DNA from 4 places in the Bacillus lumedeiriae genome. Region 4 is predicted to be linked to each of the others. Evidence: riboswitches for the same ligand, from Rfam matches in the RefSeq annotation. Region 4 holds a riboswitch; each other region holds the start of a gene.
The links. A riboswitch is a leader RNA that binds a small molecule or an ion and turns the genes downstream of it on or off. The one in region 4 is predicted to bind cyclic di-GMP.
Positions count from the first base shown of each region.

Region 1: it holds a riboswitch for cyclic di-GMP, as region 4 does, so the genes downstream of both, QYG89_RS15855 (Ig-like domain-containing protein) here and QYG89_RS16255 (PAS domain-containing protein) in region 4, are expected to answer to the same signal.
Region 2: it holds a riboswitch for cyclic di-GMP, as region 4 does, so the genes downstream of both, QYG89_RS16555 (Spo0E family sporulation regulatory protein-aspartic acid phosphatase) here and QYG89_RS16255 (PAS domain-containing protein) in region 4, are expected to answer to the same signal.
Region 3: it holds a riboswitch for cyclic di-GMP, as region 4 does, so the genes downstream of both, QYG89_RS14960 (sensor domain-containing protein) here and QYG89_RS16255 (PAS domain-containing protein) in region 4, are expected to answer to the same signal.

Region 1 covers NZ_JAUIYO010000021.1:24,584-28,052, forward strand. The annotation lists gene QYG89_RS15845 (S-layer homology domain-containing protein) at 1-337, shown strand, start outside; gene QYG89_RS15850 (hypothetical protein) at 411-581, shown strand; gene QYG89_RS15855 (Ig-like domain-containing protein) at 723-1,847, opposite strand; cyclic di-GMP riboswitch class I at 1,876-1,998, opposite strand; partial or broken gene QYG89_RS15860 (PDC sensor domain-containing protein) at 2,487-3,380, shown strand.
Region 2 covers NZ_JAUIYO010000026.1:9,397-12,865, reverse strand. The annotation lists gene QYG89_RS16560 (replication protein) at 1-672, shown strand, start outside; cyclic di-GMP riboswitch class I at 1,705-1,789, shown strand; gene QYG89_RS16555 (Spo0E family sporulation regulatory protein-aspartic acid phosphatase) at 1,826-2,014, shown strand; gene QYG89_RS16550 (hypothetical protein) at 2,192-3,469, opposite strand, start outside.
Region 3 covers NZ_JAUIYO010000017.1:42,458-45,926, forward strand. The annotation lists gene QYG89_RS14945 (molybdenum cofactor guanylyltransferase) at 1-294, shown strand, start outside; gene moaA (GTP 3',8-cyclase MoaA) at 338-1,348, shown strand; gene QYG89_RS14955 (MogA/MoaB family molybdenum cofactor biosynthesis protein) at 1,372-1,893, shown strand; cyclic di-GMP riboswitch class II at 2,001-2,084, shown strand; gene QYG89_RS14960 (sensor domain-containing protein) at 2,127-3,469, shown strand, end outside.
Region 4 covers NZ_JAUIYO010000023.1:16,444-19,912, reverse strand. The annotation lists gene QYG89_RS16275 (AAA family ATPase) at 1-259, shown strand, start outside; gene QYG89_RS16270 (retron system putative HNH endonuclease) at 246-899, shown strand; gene QYG89_RS16265 (hypothetical protein) at 1,099-1,338, shown strand; gene QYG89_RS16260 (YjfB family protein) at 1,360-1,560, shown strand; cyclic di-GMP riboswitch class I at 1,822-1,908, shown strand; partial or broken gene QYG89_RS16255 (PAS domain-containing protein) at 1,882-2,307, shown strand; gene QYG89_RS16250 (methyl-accepting chemotaxis protein) at 2,344-2,736, shown strand.

The DNA of each region.
Region 1 (3,469 bases), on a different contig from region 4:
GAATCAAGAGCGGGCTAAACATGGGGCTGCTCCGCTTAAACTTGCTGTTGATGTCAGCTTTGTCGCCCGTACAAAATCAAAAGATATGCACGACAACGAGTACTTTAACCACACATCACCGATATTCGGAAGCCCATATCAAATGATGAACAGCTTTGGCCTGACCTACACATGGGCTGGAGAAAATATTGCCGCTAATCAATGGGATGCTGAACACGTCATGGAATCATGGATGAACAGCCCCGGGCACCGAAGCAACATTCTAAATCCATCGTATACTGAAATCGGCATCGGCGCCTATAACCGCTACTATACACAGATGTTTCTTACGAGGTAAGTGAGTCCATTGGAAAGCACACCTATTTTTGCAGTGCCTTTTCATCAATAAAAGCGGAAAGAGGGGATACCAGATGGTCAAGCTAAGAAGAAAAGAAAAAAGACGGATAAATAATGAACGTTATTCTATCGGTGATTTTTTTCTCGACCTTCTTCTTTGGGTTCCAGAACTGCTGCTTCTGCCTATTCGATTATTGTTTTTAGGAATCCGACTGATTGTTCGATGGATCGTGGATTTTTTTTAATCAAACGAACGACGAAAATGATTGCACACATTTTTTTCTTTCATTTGCGGCCGGATGATCTGCCTTTCTAGTCTCCCCCTGTCCATTTCCAGAAAAAGAAGAGCGATTCACCTACTTGCGTGATCGCTCTTCTTCCTTATTTTATTTCACTGTAAAATTCATTTTCACTGAATTTTTCAAGTTTGTGCCCGCTGTATCTGAGATTTTTTTGCCGATGTAAAGTGTATACGTTTTACCTGCTTCGTATGGCTGCAGCGGTGAAACGGTGATTGTTTTCGTGGCATCTGAATAGCTGAACGTTGTTTCTACAAGGTTACGCTGTTCATCTAGAACGACAATATCAAGCTCCGACAGTGTGGCGGCATCTAGCTTTTTACTAAATTTGATTCGCCATTCTTTCGTAACTGGTGCATTTTTGACAGGTGTTCTTTCTTCAACGGTCTCATCTTTGTCAATTTCTTCTTTTACTTTATCCTGAATTTGGGTAATTGCTGCCAGTACAGCATCAATGTCCTTATGAAGGGCAGCGATGCGATCATAGCGCTCCTTCAAAGCAGCTTTGTCCGCTCCTCTGGAAGACAAGGAATCCAGCTGCTTTGTGACAGCATTCAATCGGTTATGAAGGGCCTTGAACTTCCCCATGTAGCCCGGGTGCTCTTTTACTTCATTTTCGACTTCATCCTCGTCATCGTCTGCATCTTGATCATCATCTTCTGCTTCCGCTTCTTCTTGATCCCCTGTGTCTGTCAGCTCATTGTCTTCTATTTCTTCAGTCGGTTGTACAGTTTCATTTGTTATTATTTCTTCTGAGCTGGCTTTCGCTTTATTTTCGACAGTTTCACTCACAGGTTGTTCATCCGTTTGAGGCTGCTCTTCTGTTTTTTCACCATCAGTCGTGCTTTCATCTGCTGGCTTTTCTTCTGTCTGCTCTTCAGCGTCCTGTTTATCTTCCGTTTCTGCCCCATCTTCTACTTGATCATCGTCGTTATCTTCAATGTCAGTTAGTTTTGTTTGATACTTGATTAATACTTTTTCAATTTTATCTAACTGTTTGTCAATCGATTGCAGCTGCTTCATCTGACCGTGCTGCTGTTTGTCTTGATGTTTGTCCTGGTGTTTGTTTTGATCCTTTTTGTTTTCCTGCTCTTTCACTTTTGTGCTGTGTGCCGTGTGTGCATCGTCCTTTGGTGATGCGTAGGCAGGACCTGATAACATCATTCCTGCTGCGAGAACCGCGGCGGCCACTGGTGTCATTTTTTTGTACATTCCCTTTTCCTCCTCTTTTTCTTCGGGCAATGGCAGCTGGCTGGCATAGAGTAACACGATCGGGCTGGTTGAAAACAACTATCAATCCCCGGTCTCCTTAGCCCCTATAGCTTTGTGACATCAAATTTCTTTGATTGTACGTTGTCTATATCGGTGAATTCTTAAAAAATTTATAGATTGAAAGTGAAAAATAGGTAGATGGAATTACTTTAATGTCGAAAGGAGCATCGCAAATTTAATTAAGAGAGAGTAATCTCTTTATTTTTCCTTCCCAAGAAATTTACGAAATAAAAACAAAAACTTTTGGACTATCATATATACACAAAACAAGGTCCATAGTATGATAGACGTGTTAAAAATTTTCGCAATTTTGGTTATTTATGGAGGGGTATGATGGGTAGAAGCCAATCAAAAAGAGGCCTAAAGATGGGACATAAGCTGATGATTGCTATGACGGCTTGTTCGCTTCTGATCGTAGCGATCATGGGCACAGTAAGTGTCACGAAAAGCAAGGAGCTTTTAGAAAAATATGCGTTTGAACATGCCAAGCTTTCTGTTGATAATCATTCGAAAAGCTTAAATGTAACGATTGAAAAAATCCAATCATCCGTCGATGGTTTAGCTGTCACAACACTTGCTATGCTGGATGATGTGGAAGCACTTAAAACCGATCCAGCTTATGTCGCATCCTTCCAAGAAAAAGTGCGGCCGATTGCGGATCAGTTTTCTAAACAGACAGAAGGGGCGATGGCTTTTTACATTCGCTTTAACCCTACATACACTGCGCCGACTTCAGGTCTGTTCCACGCGGATACGAACAATGACGGCACAATTGAACAATTAGTTCCGACGGATTTCAGCCAATATGACCCGTCTGATATCGAACACGTTGGCTGGTACTACGTTCCAATGAAGGCGAAAGAGGGCACGTGGCTCGACCCTTACAACAATGAAAATATCAATGTTAAAATGATTAGCTATGTTGTTCCATTGTTTAAAGATGGGGAAGAAATCGGTGTGGTTGGGATGGATATTCGTTTTGATCTTTTTTCCGACGCCGTGGCCAACATGAAAACATCTCCTCATAGTTACGGTGCACTGCTTAATGCAAATCAGCAATTTTTGATTCATCCTACATACACACAGCAAGAAACTTTAGAAAAAGTGAATCATGGACTTTCTGAGCAATTGAAAGGACAAGGTTCTGGTGTGGCCGCTGTAAATGCGGGCAAACAGGAAGAAATTGTTTCCTTTAGCCGACTGGCAAATGGACAATATTTACTGCTGGCTTCTCCAAAAGAAGAAGTATATAAAAACGTTCATTTCATCAGCAAGCTCATCTGGATTGTCGCGATCATCAGTATTCTGATTAGTATCCTGCTCTCCCTATATTTAAGCGGACAACTGACAAAGCCTATGCGCCTTTTAGTACGGGATATGAAAAAAGTCCAAAATGGGGATTTAACAGTGCGCACGGACATCATTCATAATGATGAAGTGGGCGAAGCAGCCGCTAATTTTAATTTAATGACGGAACAATTGCACGGAATGGCGACGAGTATTCACGATGTTTCTAACAAAGTGCGTGAAGCTTCGATTGAATTATCCAGCACGTCACAGGA
Region 2 (3,469 bases), on a different contig from region 4:
GCGCAGCCTAAGAAGCCTGGACGTAAGCCCAAGATTGTTCATTTACATAACGTGCGTAATTTGCATTACTCCAGGCTGCTAGATTTGGTTCGGTTAGTACACTTACGGGATTATGATGTGCAGGGGCATCGGGAGTTATTTTGCTTTTTATACCGGTATTGGAGCTGCTGTTTGACGGATGATACAGCAGATGCCTTGGAACAGATGCTAGAGTTTAATAGCGAGTTTAAAGAGCCTTTGCCAGAACGCGAGGTTATACGAGCGACTAGGAGTGCAGAAAAGGCATGGATCGCGAAGAGTGATGCGAAGGCAAATGAAGAAGCGATCGCCAAGGGCTATCCTGGCGCTGGATACAATTTAAAGAATGCAACGATTATTAAATGGCTGGAGATCACGACAGAGGAACAGGAACACTTACGGACGATCATTGATGGCAATGAGAAGCGCAGACGTAAGAGAGTGCGTGATAAGAAGCGTGTGACAGAAAAGCGTCGTGAGCAGGGCGTTGTTGCGCGTGAGGAGTATTTAGAGCAGCAGAAAGATAAGACTGAGGATAAACTATGGCAGCTGCAGCAAGCGATAGAGAGACATCCTAAAGCAACGAAAGCTGAGTTGGCTAAGCTATTAGGCGTGCATCGATCCCATCTTTATCGTTTGTTGAAACAACTATGATAAAAGTGTCTCATGGTGTGTCGCCCTTATATTATAGGCGTTAGCCTGCTTGCTCGCGTTTAGAGGGTCAGAGGCTCTACTCCTTACTTTGCTTGCCCCCGTACTGGGGGTCTTTTAGTGTTTGAATTTAGCAAATAGTGATTATAAACCTAATAATTATATAGGGGAGCTTATTGTACTTAATAAGGGGATACAGCCTCGGAGCGAGCAGCGGTGGGCAAGCGTTAGCGCGCAGGGGCTACCATCTTATTTATTGTAGGTATGCTTACTGTGTTAACTGAAGTTTTGCTGTTTTGAAAACCTTTAAAATACATGAGGACTGATAACCAATGAATTTCTGTGAATTGATGGACTGGAGCGGATATATTTACTTGGAGAAATTACTTGAACCTGAAGATAATTCATTGAGATTACTTATTGGAAGGAGTAAGGAGGTCAATGTTGGTTTAGGTATAAAACATTTGTCACCGATACAAATAGATTTTGATGTTTTATGTATCGTATTCTGTGATCAATGAATGTTTTGATTGTCTAGATGACAATGAAATATCAAAGGGAGAAGTTTTTCGGATATATACTAAGTCAAAGTACTTGGATTTTATTGAATCAGCCACGATTGAAAGAGAAGATATATGTTTACCTGCAAATTTTGTTCACTATCAATTTTGCTGTTTAAATCACATTATTGATGTCATTTCTTGCGATGCACCTAAAATTACTGCAGTAACAGCTTAACTGAATGTATAAAACCTCACTTTTTTATGCAGCCACTAGGCTAATTTGAGGGCCAGAAACCTTGTTAAATCAACAGTGCATACAATCCTGCATAGAGAAGAAGCGAGATGAAGAATGAAACTCTTTGTGAGATAAGGAATTTTTGGAGTATTCATTTGACGCTTAGAGATCTTATCTAACTAAAAGGTCATATTGTTAAAGATCATGCATTCATTAACATTCAAAAAAGAGACCAAAATTATTCAAATAGAAACAACATAATCCGACAAATTTAGTAATCGTATTACGGTAATATTTAACAAGAAAAGGCAAACTTATTGAAAAATAAGGACGCAAAACTACAGGTCTAAGGTTTTTTAACTATGATGGCTGAGTTGCCTAAAATAAAATGCATATTTTAGGAGGATTACCGGTGTGTATGGAAGTGGACAATTTAGAAAGCAGAATCAATCAACTAAAAAGGGAATTGGTCCAAACGGTAAGGTTAACTGGATTAAATAGTTATGACACCCTTTTTTGCAGTCAAGAGTTAGATGAACTCATCGTGGTTTATCAAAAACATTTGCAAAATAAAACTAATAGTACCCTCGTATTAGCACTAAAATAAGTATCTGAATACTAAATCAATTTTCGCTTTAATTGAACAGGCAGCAAAAATGATCTGTTTATGAGGGTTCTTTTCTGTACTGATAACGAGCGTTATGTAAATAATAAATGTTAGTCCAAAAACAGATCATCTTATATGGGATGGTCTGTTCTTGGGTATATTATTGTTGAAATAGTTTTAAAATGATTCAAGCTCTTTACTGTTTAATACTTCTCCGTTTCTGTCAAATATAACAAGATGCCATGTCTTTTCACCGTCTTGCTCTGCTTCTTTTAAAATTGCATATCCTTTTTCTGATTCATACGAATCTGTGAATTCAGCATCGGTCCATACTTCTTTTGGAGCGAGATAATTTAATTCTTCTGGATCTTTTTCATTAAATTCAAATTCATAGATAGTGAATTGCGCATAATAAAGGTCGTCGCCTATTGAAATAAACTTCTCTACCTGGGGAGAGCTGGCACCTCTATTAGTTCCTTCGTCCAACAAATAAAAAATTTCATCTTTATATTTTGCATACAGCCCGTAATCTTTTCGCTCAACAGCAGTACCAAACAATTTTTCTGCTAGTTCGCTGATCCGGTCAGCTGGGTATGCGACATAGGAAAAACTGTCGTCGATGATTGATTGATCCTCCAGCGAATCAATGGATACATCGATGAACGACTGATAATATAAGCCGTTAGCTATGGCTTCTATCACTTGAGTCCCGTCATCTTTCTTGACGTTTATATTGCGGCTATTAGAAAATTGATACAAGTATTCAATAAGGTCCCTTTTTTCATCCGTTGTAAGATCATCATAAATATTTTTCATAGGCTTTTCCAAGCTTGAGGAAATACCATCGCTCAGTTTTGGAAACTTTCCCGGATCTAGCGAGCGAAGAAATGTTTTAATTGTTTCTTTATTATTTGAGACAGCGAAATTAAGCGATTTTGAACCGGTGTCATCAAGAATCAGCATTAAGCTGCTGTCGCTGTTATATTTCTTTAGTATTGTTTTGTATTCTTTTGCTGTTATTTCGTCCACTGTATCATTTTTTCTCTGTTCATATATCATACGGGGTTTGTCGCTGTCTTCATAGTATTGTTCTATAGCCATTACATTGTCCTTTTCTACAAAAGCAGTTCCCTCTAAGGATAGGAAAATATGCCTCTGAAGATATTCGGATATACTTGGATCGTTTCCCCGGCTTCCGGCGGAATAGCCGCCTGTGTCTACTAAATATGATTTTGAATCTACTGTTGCAATGGAACGTGAGGAAATATCTCCACTCCTGCCTTCATTCTTATACTGTTTTGAAAAGATTTCGGCCGCCTTGTCATTTTTGTATGTCCATACTTCTTCTTTGTAATGAAATTCATCGGTAATCTGTGCTGAAATCATGTACAGTTCTGGTAAATCATCGCCGTTAAAGTCGATTAAATTAGCATATGCTAGCCCTTGATTTTCTCC
Region 3 (3,469 bases), on a different contig from region 4:
GAAGTGACAGGCCGGCTGGCAGCAGCTGCGGACCAAGCATATGATGCTGTTATCCCAAATATCGCGGGGAGGATGCAGCCGCTTGTTGGTGTTTATCATCAAAGGGTTTTTTCAATTGTAACGAAACAGCTCAGTGATGGTAATTACCGAATGCTGGATTTCTTACAGAAAATAAATGTGAAACAACTAACTGAAGTTGAATTACAATCAGCTGACAACTGGTTTGAAAATATTAATACGAAGGATGCCTACAGTCAATTATTTGCTGATGGGTCAAGTGATCCGCTATATTAACGGAAATCTGCAAAATTATGCGGCATCCAGAAAGGGGAATTGAATGAAGCAAGTAAAAGATCAATTCAACAGACCGCTGAGAGACATTCGGATTTCCTTGACGGATCAGTGTAATTTCCGCTGCTCTTATTGTATGCCGGCTGAGATTTTTGGCCCAGATTATCCGTTTTTACCGAAAGAGCACTATTTATCCTTTTCAGAGATCATTCGAGTGGTTCAGGCGGTAACAGAACTCGGCGTAGAGAAAGTCCGATTGACCGGCGGCGAGCCGCTGCTGCGGAAAGATCTGCCCGAATTGATTCATGATTTATACACGAAAACAATGATCAAAGACATTGCTCTAACGACAAATGGCGTGCTGCTTCCGAAATATGCGAAAGAGCTGAAAGATGCCGGCTTGCAGCGAGTGAATATTAGCATGGATGCACTTGATGACGACATCTTTAAGAGGATGAACGGACGCTCTGTCAGCGTGAAAACTGTGCTAAAAGGAATCGAAGCGGCGAAGTCGGCGGGCCTTGACATTAAAATAAATATGGTCGTTAAAAAAGGTGTAAATGACGAACAGATTTTGCCGATGGCCGCCTACTTTAAAAATGAAGGCATACCGCTCCGCTTTATTGAATTTATGGATGTCGGAAGTACAAATGGCTGGCAGCTTTCCTCTGTTGTGTCCAAACAAGAAATCGTTGAACGGATCGATCGTCAATTTCCTGTGAAGCCGGTTGATAAAGCATATTATGGTGAAGTAGCGGACCGATATATATACGCGGATGGCAGTGGTGAGTTCGGCGTCATTTCATCCGTGACTGAGTCATTTTGCTCAACATGTACCCGGGCAAGAGTGTCTGCTGACGGCAAGCTATACACGTGTTTGTTTGCGACGAAAGGCCACGATTTAAAGCCAGTGCTTCGTTCTTCCGCTTTAGTAGAAGAAGTGAAAGAGTACATTGCATCCATCTGGCAGCGCCGGACGGATCGTTATTCTGATGAACGGACAGAAGAAACAGCGAAAAAACGGCCAAAAATTGAAATGTCTTATATTGGTGGTTAGTTACAAGGAAGGGAATGGTGTCCATGAGTGAGAGGCAAGTGCATGCTCATAAAAAGCAGGCAGCGAGGCATGTCGCCTGCCAGGTGTTGACAGTCAGTGATACGAGAACAGAAGAAACAGATAAAAGCGGAAGGAAAATTAAAGAATGTTTAACAGCGGCCGGCCATTCCGTTGCACGTTATCACGTTGTTCCCGATGAAAAAGAAAAGATTCAGCAAATCGTTTTACAAGGAATTCAAGACCGGGACATTGATGCTGTCATTATCAACGGCGGAACGGGGATTGCCAGACGTGACGTGACGATTGAAGCAGTCACTCCTTTGTTTGATAAAGAACTGACTGGATTTGGCGAACTTTTTCGCTATCTTAGTTACACAGAAGACATCGGTTCCGCAGCGATGATGTCCCGAGCAGTGGCCGGGGTAGCTGACAAAACGGTGCTGTTCTCGCTTCCAGGTTCTACTGGAGCCGTCACGTTAGCAATGGAAAAATTAGTGCTTCGAGAAATTGGTCACATTGTTGCCGAATTACACAAGGAAAGTTAGAAGCTCTGCCACATTTTTAGATTGACTTATTAGGTCTATCGAACTATGATGGATTGTGTAGGAATATAATGGTTTGTAAGTTACATATTACATGTCTATATAAAAAATTGTATGATGGAAGCGATGAACAGTCATTCGTATGTGGGCACTTGAATGGCTTGGAGCAACTAGTGCAACCGACTCTGCTTTTTAGGGTCGGTTTTTTTATTGAACATAGGGGTAGGAGGAGCAACATGATAAGTAAAGAATCTGAGACGTCTAAATTGCCTATGCATTCGTATTCGCAAGATCGGTTAATGAAGGGAAATGAATCATTTGAAAGTGTATTGAAAGAGTTAACAGATGTCACATATGCACTAGATCAATCTTCTATTGTTGCGATCACGGATCGGCAAGGGAAGATTCTTCACGTAAATGATCAGTTTTGCAAAATTTCCAAATACGAACGGGAAGAGTTAATCGGGCAGGATCATCGGATTTTAAACTCTAATCATCATCCGAAAGGATTTTTCAAACAAATGTGGACGGCGATCGGCTCCGGGGAAATTTGGAGAGGTGAAATTAGAAATAAAGCAAAAGATGGTTCCACTTACTGGGTAGATACAACGATTGTTCCTTTTTTAAATAAAAAGGGGAAGCCCTATCAGTATGTTTCGATCCGCAATGATATTAGTTCTCGTAAACGAATGGAAGAAGAAATAAGAAGGAGCGAGGAAAAGTACCGTTTAATTACAGAGAATTCATCTGATTTGATCTCGGTCATTGACCCGGAAGGAAGTTTCCGATACGTTTCACCTTCCCATGCAGCATGGCTGGGCCATCATCTTTCTGAATTACAGTCCAGTCAATTGTTTCATTGGGTGCATGAAGAAGATCAATCCTCTTTGCGGAATGAAATCGAGCTGTTGTCCGCTAAGAGGAGAACGTCTGCCCGCGTAGAATTTCGTATCCGAACGAGTAAAAATAAATATAAAGACATGGAAACGAGAATCAATCCAGTTTGGGATGAAGAAGGCAAAGTGAAAAAACTCGTGCTCGTCATGCGGGATGTGACGGAGCGGAAAAAATCCGAACGGCTCATTTACCATTTAGCTTACCACGATACATTGACTGATCTGCCGAATCGCCGGTTATTTATGAATCGTTTACAAAAGGAAGTCGATCAGGCAAAACGTTCTTCTTCTCGGCTAGCTGTTATGTTTATCGATTTAGACCGGTTTAAGCACGTGAATGATTCATGGGGACATGAGAGCGGCGATTTTATTCTAACAGAAGCAGCCCAGCGCATTCAGCGGGCTCTTCGTTCCACTGATGTAGTGGCCCGATTAGGCGGAGACGAGTTTACGGTTTTGTTGACGGATGCAGCAAGTACAGAAGAAATTGAGCGGATTGCTCATAGAATCCAGGCGCATTTTCAAGAACCGATTGAGCTTGCTGGTCAGATATATACCCTTACTTGCAGCATCGGAATTGCGCGGTTTCCTGATCACGGAAAAGGAGCGGATGAACTATTAAATAAAGCCGATACTGCCCTTTACGCGGTGAAGGAGCGGGGACGAAATGGATATGCGGTGTT
Region 4 (3,469 bases):
GCTTGTTGAAGATATCTTAACAAACATAATGGGAACATTTACGAGAGTCCCCACCGTACAAAAAGAAGTTGAAGAAGTACAGAGACTTTATTCAAAAAAATTAAAAGGGGAGCTTACCCAAAAGGAAGAGAATATACTTGAGTTAATCACAAAGAGATTATATCGTACGCTTCCTGAAGATGATCCAGCAGTAACTTTGGCAAAGTTGAATGCAATAGGGGATAAAGTAACGGAGATGGAGAATAATGAGGAAGGTTAAGCGGACTAATACTCCTGATAGTTTAAAAGTAAATGGGAACACATGGACACAAGAATTGCTTTCACAAGTTAAAGACAAGGGGAAATTTAGCAAAGTTACAGATTCCTATAAAAATAAATATAACCAACAAGATGTCAGAAGTGCTTTAGAAAAAATGTATAAGGCTAAATGCTGTTACTGTGAGTATGGGATAGGCACTGCCAGCTATGAACATATTGAGCACCTTAAACCTAAAGCCGATCCTCGATTTCATCATTTAATATACAGTTGGAATAATTTGCACTGGTGCTGTCAAAAATGTAATATGGCAAAAGGGAACAAATGGAATGATGGAAACCCGATTATTGATCCAGCGATAGAGGATCCAGCTGATTTTATTGAATTTGATGTAATAACAGGTGAAATTGTTGCGAAAAGCGGTAGGGGGAAAACAACAATTGAACATGCTGATTTGAATAGGGAATCACTTGTTAAATCTAGAAATAGAATAAAAGAACAAGTCATGAAACTAATCGTTCAAACAAAATTAACGCCAAGTCCAAAAGATGAAATTTTTTATAAAGATTATATAATGGAATTTGCTAATGAAGAGGCAGATTATTCTTCCTATATTAAGCAATTGATCAACACCTACTTATAATAAAAGGTATCTTCTAGAGGCCACGGTAGTTCCGGTGTCGCTTCTCGGAAAATCTTGTTTCACAGGAATGATCCACAGAGTTTTTCAAGAAGCATAAATGGTAGTGGCTTAATCGAAAAAAGCAGTCATTGTCACCACTCGATCCAGCAGGCCATCTTTCATAATCACCATAAAAAGCTGTTTGACAGGAGGAAACTAGATGAATAAGGATGAACAGGATCATAAAAAGTTTCTAGAAGAACAGATCGAATGGTGCAAGAAGCAAGACGGCATCTTAGAAGCGATAGAGGAAAAGCTGTATGAAATGAAAGAACTAGCTGAATACGCTCGTGATCATGAGCTTACGTCATTAGAAATTGATAAGTTGAACGGTCAATTAAACACTTTGAAACAGGAAGTTCATTCCCTAGAACAGCAGTTGCAATCGGTTGTTCATTAGTAAAAGAAAGGTGGTGTTTCTATGGATATCGCACTTATGTCAATCGCGTTAAGTCAAGGACAAGTCCAGCAGCAGGCTTCGATGTCAGTCATGAAAATGGCAATGGGAGATGCGAAACAGCAAGGCGAAGCTCTCCAGAAGTTGATGAGTACTGCGGATGCCACAGCTATCCAACGTGCTGCCCAGCCGCATTTGGGTGGGAACATTGATGTGAAATTATAGAGAGTGATGGATATCAGCCCATCCATTACACTAGAAGAAAGAGACTCTAGCGATTTTCCTAGGGTCTCTATTTACGCACTTTCATTCTCTAATTTAGGCTGTCTGTACGGTGTTTTGTTCTTCATCATACTAAATACTATGTTTACTAGCCTTCTTTCTACTATGCAACATTACTGATTTCAGCCATTAAGTACTTTTTATTACTCATAAAACACTACGCTACACTAAGGAAAAAAGTATAATATAACTATTACTTACTAAAAATGTGAAAAGCAAACTGATCGAAAGGTCAGGGCGCAAAGCCGACGGGTCTAAAATCAAATGGATTATGATGGCTGGGCTGCCTCTAGAATGAGGGATAAACGAATGATTAGTACAAGTACTCAAGTATTAGATGAAACATCCGTTTTAGTTGCGTTAGAGTCAAATTTAGCCATGATAGAATTCAATTTAAACAGAGAAGTGATTTGGGTAAATGAAAATTTTGCAAAGACTTTGGGCTATACAGTTAATGAGATGAAGAATATGCGACATGAACGGTTCTGCACGATGGAATTTAGAAGCAGTGAAAAATATGTAGAGCTATGGAATAATCTCAGTGAAGGGGAGAAGTTCCAAGAAAAAATTCAAAGAGTCGACAAAGAAAGGAATTTACTTTGGCTGGAAGCTACTTATATTCCAGTGCGGAATGAAGAAGGTAAAGTGAATGGAATTCTTAAAATCGCAACTAATATTACGGAACGTGAAAATCATACGAAGAAAATCATTTCTCAATTGAAAGATATGCCTACAGAGCTAGTAAATATAGTTGTTGCAAATTCCAATGAAAAACTACAAGCCATTGAATCATTAAAAAAACAAACGGATCTCATCAGTGAAGTATCTAAAACTATACGCAGTATTTCTTCTCAAACAAATATGCTGGCCTTAAATGCAGCCATTGAAGCTGCTCGGGTAGGGGAACATGGAAGAGGCTTTAAAGTTGTAGCTGATGAAGTACGGAGATTGGCTGGCAATGTTGATCATGCCATTAAAAATGTGGATTCGAATGTAGAAAGTATCATAAAGGAAGTAGAAAGAGTTAGTGAAATAACAGATGTTTTGCAAGAAACAATCATAGAAACTCAATCTACATTCAATAAAAACATTGAAGACTTTGAGAAGGTTGCTAAATAAAAAGATAGATTATCAATCATCAAAATAAGGAGAACAAGTACTATTATATAGGCGGAGGCTGGCTATTTATTGTTTACTCAACATTTACTGTTTATCAAAGGTTAAATACTTTTCTTCATGTTGCACTCACAGCATTCTCTGAGGAAAATATTATTTTTCATCGGGCTTTTAAATGGGGTATTCTCACAATTGTTGCAGTGACCAGATAGGATATCAGGATGCTCTTTATAATCGTAAATGATTGTTAAGTCATATTTTTTCACTTCCAAGTTGATCGCTTTTCTCTTATAGTGGTTATTTTATCATGTGGGAGAGTCGTAACATACAATTGTGAGGGAATAAAAATAAATAAGTGAACAACACAAGAGTATTGACCCCGACTTCGCCGGATACTGAGATAGCTACGCGTGCGATCTCACCTGGTTTTTATGATATGTGTTTAGTATTAATTGAATGTAACGTCGGTTTAAAGAAAGGTAAAAACGGATTGTGTGGAGAGGTTTCTTTCCGGACAATCCGTTTTTTGCATCTTCATGCTGTAAATTGTCAGAACCCTGAAACTATCCTATATAGATCTAATTTATTAAGCCGACACAAGAATGTTGTCTTTACATTGATGTAAACAGGTGAGACGAACAGTCGTTATGCCGGAAAATCAAGGTGGGTTCATATAGTATTAAAGCTGAGGTTAGCTATATAAATATTAATAGTAATTAATTTGTGATATTTTGGA